One region of the Pediococcus inopinatus genome, then DNA from elsewhere that is predicted to be linked to it. Evidence: predicted binding sites of a transcription regulator. Region 1 holds the regulator's gene; each other region holds the start of a gene.

Region 1 (2,207 bases):
CCCCAACTTGTGTTTCACCATTCTTAAATGCAACCACTGAAGGTGTAGTACGGTTACCTTCTGGGTTTGTAATAATCTTTGGCTTGTCGCCTTCGAGCACTGCAACTGCAGAATTTGTGGTTCCTAAATCAATTCCAATAATTTTATTGCTTGCCATTTTTATTATCCCTCTTTATATATTTTTTATTGTGCCACGACAACCATTGCTGGTCGTAAAACACGGTCTTTTAACATATAACCTTTTTGTAAAACACTAACAATCTGGTCTGCTTCTTTACCATCTTCAACAGGCACTGTTTGGACTGCTTGATGAATTTGAGGATCAAAGGATTGGCCCTCAGCCTCAATCTCAGTTACGTTATTGTCTTTAAGCGCCTTACTCATATGATCATACACCATCTGGATTCCCTTTTTGAGCTGAACACCGCTCTCATCTGAAACCTCAATGGATAAAGCTCGTTCCAAGTTATCAATAACCGGAAGAATATCTTTGGCTAAATGTTGACCATCATATTTAACTAGGTTAGCCTGCTCTTTTTCGTTGCGCTTTTGAATATTAGCAATTTCAGCCTTAGCACGAATATATTGATCAGTTATAGCATCAACCTTACCAGTTAATTCACTAATCTGCGTTTGTAACTCTTCAATTTGTTTATTTGACTTGCCATGCTTTTTAGCTTTTTTTTCTGATTTAGTTGTTGTTTCTTTGGCTGGTTTAGACTTTTCGTTCGTCTCCTCTGCCGTTTTTTCAGTTTCTTCAACTTTTTTATCTTCAGACACTACATTCACACCTCTCAAATATCATCAATATCGTGGTAATAATCTATTAATCGCTGCGCTAATTCTGTTCGAAACGCACCAACCAATCCAATCATTCTAGAATATGGCATACTAGTCGGGCCTAAGATCGCAATGACACCCTTACCATGCTGATCAACGTCATATGTGGCTGTAATCAGACTATAATTTTTCAACAAATTATTGGTAATTTCATTGCCAATTTGAACCTGGATATTCTGATCAAGTGATCCGCCTAATACATCAGCGAGATCTGTTGACCGTCCCATCAATGAATATAACGACCGAAGCGAACTTACATCAGGCTGCTTTGAAAAATCTAAAAGGTTCAAACGGCCACCAACAAAGAAACGTTCTGTAGCCGATTTCTTCAAAACATCTTCAAAGATATCTAAGAATCCATCTGGAGTTTCTATATATTTTCCGATTTGCATCGGAATATCTGTTTCCAGTCGTTTGAATACCTCACCTAATGTTAATCCCACTAGCTGATCATTAATAATTCGAATTACAGATTCTAACGCCTCTGGGTTAACGCTGCTAGGAACCTTAAACGTGCGATTTTGAACATCACCATTATCAGTAACCAAGATCGCCATCACCCGATGATTCCCAAGCGGAACTAATCGAAAGCCTTCAAGCTTAGCATCCTTAAGCTCCGGTTTCACTGTGAAAGCAGTATAACTAGTCAATTTAGAAAGCATATCTGCAGATTCAGCTACGATATCATCAATCTCTTGAAACTGTTGATTGAATGAAGAACGAATGCGACGTAAATCACTTGATTGAACCTTATCAGGCTTCAACAAATTATCCACATAATAACGGTACCCCTTAATTGAAGGCACCCGTCCAGAAGAAGAATGTGTCTTTTTAAGCAAACCTTTTTCTTCTAATGTTGCCATTTCGTTTCGAATCGTTGCCGAACTAACGTGGATCGGTAATTGACTAACCAATGCTTTTGAGCCAACCGGTTGCCCATCGTCCGTGTATATTTGAACGATTGCTTTTAAAATCAGTAACTCTCTATCTGTCAGCAAAACCATCACCTCTTTTAGCACTTAGTACATTGGAGTGCTAAGACACTATTAAAGATACCAAATGTTTTTCTAAAAGTCAACAATAGTCAAACATTTTTTTGCATTATATAGTCAAATTCGCAAAATACTGCCGAATATTCTTTTCGTCTGCCTTTAATTGATCGATTAATCCCTCTGCACCGTCAAATTTAATTTCACCACGAACATAGTGATACCAATCAACCCGAACCATTTCTCCATAAATCTCCTGGTCAAAATCAAAAATATTAATTTCTAACGTGATTGGACGATGTTCACCAAAAGTAACGTTGCGCCCAACCGATGCCATGCCTAAATACCATTTAGATCCGATTTTGATTCGGACGGCGT
Region 2 (2,207 bases), 470 kb from region 1:
AATTTATTCTTTATATGAAACACACAACGCAATGTTGACTGAATGGATGAATCGATATCATTTAAATGCGCGTTCGACTGAGCGACGTAGCGGATATATTGTCTATTTGAAGGAAGCGGAACGAATTGCGGACTTCCTATCTTTAATTGGAGCAACCAATTCGATGCTGAAATTTGAGGACGTTCGGATTCTTCGTGATATGCGCAATTCTGTTAATCGGCTTGTAAATTGCGAAAATGCTAATTTGACGAAAGTTGCTAACGCTTCGAGTAAACAAATCAATAACATTAAATATATTGATGAAATGGTAGGAATTAATAAATTACCACCAAAACTTCAAGAGGTTGCGCGAGTTAGATTGGATAATCAAGAAGTCAGTTTAAAGGAATTGGGCGAGTTGATTCCAAGTGGTGCAATTTCAAAATCGGGGATTAACCATCGACTACGAAAATTAAATGAATATGCAGATAAATTACGTGCGTAGAGTCTGTAAACAAAAAAAGACACCGAGTTATAAAAACTCAGTGTCTTTTTTTGAATATCTGAAATGTTACTTCTTTAAATCTTCGTTATTGGCCATAATTCCGTCAATCAAGCCGTAATCAACAGCTTCTTGAGCTGTAAAGTAATGATCACGCTCGGTATCACGATTAATAACTTTCAATGGTTGACCAGAATTGTCAGCCAAGATTTGGTTCAATTGTTTACGTGTCTTTAGAATTTCTTCTGCGACAATTTCAATTTCAGTTTGTTGTCCTTGAGCACCACCAGATGGCTGATGAATCAACACTTCTGAATGAGGTAAAGCAAAACGCTTGCCCTTTGTACCAGACGATGCCAATACACTAGCCATAGATGCAGCCATCCCCATTACGATTGTTTGAACATCAGATTTGATGAAGTTCATTGTATCGTAAATTGCAAGGCCGGCAGTTACAACACCACCGGGAGAGTTGATATATAGGTAAATATCTTTCTCAGAGTCTTGGGCATCAAGAAACAAAAGCTGGGCAATAATTGAGTTAGCAACGTCATCATCGATAGCACCGGAAAGCATAATGATTCGATCCTTCAACAAACGGGAATAGATATCATAAGCACGTTCGCCACGTGATGATTGTTCAATAACTGTTGGAACTAAGTTCATAACTTAGTAGCCTCCCTTTAAATTTAATTTTTTATTTTATTAGTTCATCACTAATATAGTAATAGCTTAACGCCAAGGTCAAAAAAGGTCAAACAATTTTACTCGCTTTGAATCTTTTTTTGATTAATCCCCTTAATACTAGCTTCCATCAAGCATCACAGTGGCATGATACAAGGCCTGAGAACATGTTTCTAATCTTTTTCACTTTTGTGTGGTGGATGGTAAAGGTAGTGATTTGTTCTAAAAAAGAGCTGAAGATAATCAGCTCTAAATAAGGTTTATCTTTATTTTGTAAAATGTGGGCAACTATTGTTTTTAAATGATTTTGTTTGACATCTAATAACTAGTGTTTAATAATTAGAAGACTATGAACACCCTTTCAACAGTGACGAAACAACATTTTTGAAAAGGCTAAAATAATTTTGGGTACAAAAAAATGCGCCATGCGGGAGTCGAACCCGCGTCTCAAGAACCGGAATCTCACGTGCGATCCACTACACTAACGGCGCAAACTACCTTTTAATTTTACTGTATTCACTTTAAAAAAACAAGCTATTTAAAAAGAGGTGATCTACTTGGCTATTCAACAGGGCCTACATCAACATCAAAAACAAGCTCAATGGTTAGCAATGACCCAGACGTTGCAGCAATCGATTCAAGTTCTACAATATAATGTTGAAGAATTACAAAATTTTTTGAACCAAAAGGCGTTGGAAAATCCATTAATTAATGTGTCAACTAGTCGAGAAGATCTACCAATTAGTTCGCAGTCCAGATCATCTTCACAATCAGTTGATGAAAATTATATGAATCAAATTCCAAATGACAGTCATCAATCCTTGTTTGAATATTTACTTGATCAGATTCATCTCACACTGCGAGATACTCCCTTACGGAATTTAGTTTTATTTTTACTTGAGTATATTGATCAAGATGGCTACTTGGACATTTCACTTGAAGACGCGATGGAAAAAACCGGGAGTAACAAGGTTGATATGGTGGATGCTGTAACGTTAATTCAGCAACTGGATCCGCCGGGCGTTGGGGCGAGAAATTTGCA
Region 3 (2,207 bases), 510 kb from region 1:
AACTTGGGCAATATCATCTTTTGTTTTAACTTCATGAGACATCTTGTGTAAGCCTTCAACAGCGGCTTTTGTTGCGCGTTCAATTCCGCGACGGATACCAACTGGATTTGCACCGGCAGTAACGTTCTTCATACCTTCATTTACAATTGCTTGTGTTAAAACAGTTGCAGTGGTTGTTCCGTCACCAGCAATATCGTTAGTTTTTGAAGCAACTTCAGAAACTAACTTAGCACCCATATTTTCAAAATGGTCTTCAAGATCAATTGACTTAGCAATTGTCACACCATCATTTGTAATTGTAGGCGAACCATATGATTGTTCCAAAACAACGTTACGACCTTTTGGACCAATTGTTGATTTAACTGTGTCAGCTAATTTGTCGACACCTTTTAACATTTTTGTTCTTGCATCTTCGGAAAATTTAATTTCTTTTGCCATAAAATTTTCACCTCATTGAATTTATTTTTTTAATTAGTCAGTAATTGCAACGATATCTTTTTCGTGCAAAACCAAATATTTTTTGTCTTCGTATGAAACTTCGGTACCTGCATACTTGTCAAAAATAACGGTGTCACCTGTCTTAACAGCGGGGGCAACTTTTTCTCCGTTATCTAATACGCGTCCTTCACCCACAGCAATAACTTTACCGCTTTGTGATTTTTCCTTAGCATTACTTGCAAGGACAATTCCACCAACGGTTTGTTCTTCTTCCTGTGCTTCTAATATCACGCGATCTCCTAATGGTTTTAACAATATGAATCCCTCCATTTATTTTATACTTTTTACTGTTTTTAGCACTCTTGACGTTCAAGTGCTAACAACAATATTTACTATATCATTCTCCCCACAGAATGCAAGTATTTTACTGACCTTTTTTGACAAATAAATTCAAGTATCTTGCAAAAATGCTATACTATAGGAACAAATATGAGGTGAGCAAATGAAATTAGAAAAGAAATCCATCTATATATTAATTACGTATTTAATCGTTTATTTGTTGCCCGGTGTCTTAAATAGTTTCTTTAAATTAACACACATGGAAATTTTTAACATTCAAATTGTTGACTATTTAATCGGTGCTTGCTTGTTAGGCTATTTTGCCTTTCATAACATGCCGACTAATCTGCCTGAAAAAAAGCGCCGTTCTGTGGGCCAAACCATTTTGTGGGGTGTTTTAGGATTCATCGTGGTCATTATTCTCCAATCGGTAATTTTACGCCTGACCATTCAAACGGGTGGCAATGCTAATTCTCAAAATACGAGCGCCCTTTTATCAATTGTAAAGAGCTATCCCATTTATGCTTTGGTTATTATTGTGGCAGCCCCAATTATGGAAGAAATTGTTTTTCGCAAAGTACTTTTCGGCAATCTTGCCAATCTGCTAAGTTTCATTAATCCTAAAATTGCCCAGTTGCTTACCGCCTTTATTTCTAGTGGCTTGTTCGCCTTAGCACATTCAGACGGCCATTTAATTCTATACGCCGCAATTGGCCTCTGGTTTTCGTGGCTCTACCATCATACCGGCCGTATTCAAACTTCAATGATGGCGCATATTTTAATGAACTCGTTAGTTGTATTGCCAATATTAGGCTTGTAACTAATCATGCCGAATTGCATAGATTAGTGATTGCAGCTCATTGGTCAGATCAATATTTTGAATTCGGACCTCCGCCGGCACTGAAACGCGAACCGTTGTAAAATTCATGATGCCTTTAATTCCGGATTGCACGAGTTCATCAGTAACTTTTTGGGCAATAGCTGCCGGAATAGTAATAATGGCAATTTTAATTTGTTGTTCCTGCAGCTGTTCTCGTAACTGGGCCATTCCATATACAGGAACGTTACTTTGCACGGAACCAATCATGGTCGGATCAATGTCAAAGGCAGCACCGATTCGGACATTACTGTTTTTATGAAAATTGAAATTCAACAGGGCATGCCCTAAGTTTCCAACCCCAATCAATGCGACATTAGTGAGTGTGTCTTGATCAAGAATTTTTTTGAAAAAATCAATTAATTTGTGGACATCATACCCATACCCACGTTTCCCTAATGTACCAAAATAAGAGAAATCGCGGCGAATGGTTGCCGCATCAACTTGAATCGCTTCAGCTAGCTCAGTTGAAGAAACCCGTAGTTTATTTGCATTTAATAAATTATTTAAATAGCGATAATATAAAGGTAACCGTTTGGCAGTAGCTTCCGGA
Region 4 (2,207 bases), 650 kb from region 1:
CGGAAAAATCTTTTATCTCTTTAACATTCGGACGCCCAAGCCAGCAATTTCAAAAGATGTTTTACGTAATAAGATGGCCTTTGTCATCATCGGGATTCTCCTGGTATTGCAAGCCGGAATTACCTATTTACCATTTATGCAGAGTATCTTTAGCACTGCTGGGTTAAGCGCCCCCCTTTGGTTATTGCCAATTGTGGCCGGAATTGTTGTTTTAATTGTTACTGAGCTTGATAAACTGTTTGATCTCCGCCATCGACTGCATTTAGCGACGTCTCGTAATCAAAAATAAAGGGGTTTCATTTTACCATTTTAAAAAGTGGTGCTAGGATGAAGTCGTAAAAATATGATTAGGGAGATTTCGAAAATGGCAAAAGAAGCAGTTAAAGTTGAAACAGATAAAGAACGGATTGCAAAAATCGACTTCGATAAAGAAGATGTTAAGCAAGCAGCTGACATGATCGCAGAAAAAGGTTTCGTTACTAGAAATGATTTTCCCGATTTAAAAGATCGGCTGTGGAGCGAAGGATTTTACGAACAAATTGAAGATGAATTTCATCATCGTGATAACGAAGATCCATACATTTTCTTTGAACGTTTTGACTTTATCGGTGGTGCCATTGAATCAATTATCTTCGACATGGACCAAGTTGAAACAAGAGAAAAAGCATTGCATATTTTAGGGGATGCTTCAGATTTAAAGGTTCAAGATAAGCCTAATGAAACACATAAAGTAGTTACTTATTAAACAATAGCGGACTAAATTAAAAGTTTCTAAACTGCGTTAAGCTAGTTTAGAAACTTTTTTATTGTTAAAATTAATGAATTGTAAATCCTATGATACCGGCTTTTTAAGACACACATTTAGCACTCTTACATAAAGAGTGCTAAATTCTTGCATTCGTTTCTAAAAGGTCATACTATATAAATGTACCAAGAAATGAGGTACAAAAAATAATATTAAAAGGGAGTCTTGAATTATGGCTAACGAGTTAAGAAACAGAGATTTTGATGATTTTGCACCACTTGATTTTTTCGATAATTTTGGGAAGAATTTCTTCAAATCGATGACTCAAGGTAGCTCAATGAAGACGGACATCCGTGAAAACGATAAAAATTATGAAGTTTCCGCAGAACTACCTGGTTTCAAGAAGGAAAATATCTCTTTGAATTATGACAACGATACGTTGACTATTGAAGGCAAGCATAACGTTGAAAAGGAAAAGAAAGACGAAAAAGGTAATTTGATTCGTCAAGAACGGAGTTTCAGTAACACTTCACGTCAATTTTATTTACCAGACATCGATCGTGAAAAGATCAGTGCTTCATATGACGGTGGCGTTTTAAAAGTAATATTGCCAAAGAGTGAAGAAAAGTTAGAAGCTGGCAAACAAATTCAAATTAACTAAAATTGAATGGTACTCTTTAAAAAGCTGTGACTACACTGTCGCAGCTTTTTTGCGTAATCATGGGGCCAAAAACTGCTTATAAATTGAATTCTTTATGTAACCGATATCAAATTAATTTTGTTTCGCCTAAAAAGGTGTTAAGCTGGAACTTGGATAGTTTCTTAAATCTATAATTTTAGGAGTGATAATTTTGAAACAAATTACAATTGGTGGCAAAAAGGTTTCTAACGTAGCCTTAGGAATTATGCGAATGGACGCGTTGGATACAGACGCTGCAAAAAAAGTAATTGAGACAGCCGTTGATAACGGTGTAAACTTTATTGATACTGCGGACATTTATGGAGGCGGTAAATCAGATCTCGTTTTCCGTGATGCTTTAGCTAAATCATCCGTAGATCGTGATGACTTATGGATTCAATCCAAGGTTGGGATTCGTAATGGCAATGATGACGGTTCAGGCAAGCCTTATGGAAACCGTTACGATTTCTCTAAACAACATATTATTGATGCCGTGAATCATGAGTTGCAGAGCTTAAATCTGGATTATTTGGATTCCGTTTTACTTCATCGTCCAGACCCATTGATGGAACCAAATGAGATTGCAGAAGCTTTTGATGAATTGCAAACAGCTGGTAAAGTGCGTCATTTTGGTGTTTCTAATTTCAATCCAATGCAATTTGAAATGTTGCAAGGCGCAGTTTCACAAAAGCTGATGTTTAATCAATTACAGTTTGGAATTATGCACAGCAACATGATTGATTTTGGGATGCATACAAACATGCAAGATGACCATAGTGTTGA

The links. Region 1 encodes HrcA, which represses chaperone genes, less so after heat shock. Its sites were predicted from a motif close to TTAGCACTCNNNNNNNNNGAGTGCTAA; they were not measured.
Region 2: clpP (ATP-dependent Clp endopeptidase proteolytic subunit ClpP) is a predicted target of HrcA. The motif match lies at 1,346-1,372, and genes of this name have one in related genera.
Region 3: groES (co-chaperone GroES) is a predicted target of HrcA. The motif match lies at 792-818, and genes of this name have one in related genera.
Region 4: PI20285_RS01190 (Hsp20/alpha crystallin family protein) is a predicted target of HrcA. The motif match lies at 862-888, and genes of this name have one in related genera.

Annotation. Positions count from the first base shown of each region.
Region 1 is NZ_CP019981.1:893,668-895,874, forward strand. It holds gene dnaK (molecular chaperone DnaK) at 1-157, opposite strand, end outside; gene grpE (nucleotide exchange factor GrpE) at 184-780, opposite strand; gene hrcA (heat-inducible transcriptional repressor HrcA) at 795-1,844, opposite strand; gene ribF (riboflavin biosynthesis protein RibF) at 1,942-2,207, opposite strand, start outside.
Region 2 is NZ_CP019981.1:1,360,817-1,363,023, reverse strand. It holds gene whiA (DNA-binding protein WhiA) at 1-484, shown strand, start outside; gene clpP (ATP-dependent Clp endopeptidase proteolytic subunit ClpP) at 551-1,147, opposite strand; tRNA gene PI20285_RS06935 (tRNA-Arg) at 1,585-1,656, opposite strand; gene rpoN (RNA polymerase factor sigma-54) at 1,723-2,207, shown strand, end outside.
Region 3 is NZ_CP019981.1:1,398,751-1,400,957, forward strand. It holds gene groL (chaperonin GroEL) at 1-438, opposite strand, end outside; gene groES (co-chaperone GroES) at 472-753, opposite strand; gene PI20285_RS07105 (CPBP family intramembrane glutamic endopeptidase) at 941-1,597, shown strand; gene PI20285_RS07110 (redox-sensing transcriptional repressor Rex) at 1,598-2,207, opposite strand, start outside.
Region 4 is NZ_CP019981.1:240,245-242,451, forward strand. It holds gene PI20285_RS01180 (HAD-IC family P-type ATPase) at 1-289, shown strand, start outside; gene PI20285_RS01185 (hypothetical protein) at 365-745, shown strand; gene PI20285_RS01190 (Hsp20/alpha crystallin family protein) at 978-1,406, shown strand; gene PI20285_RS01195 (aldo/keto reductase) at 1,597-2,207, shown strand, end outside.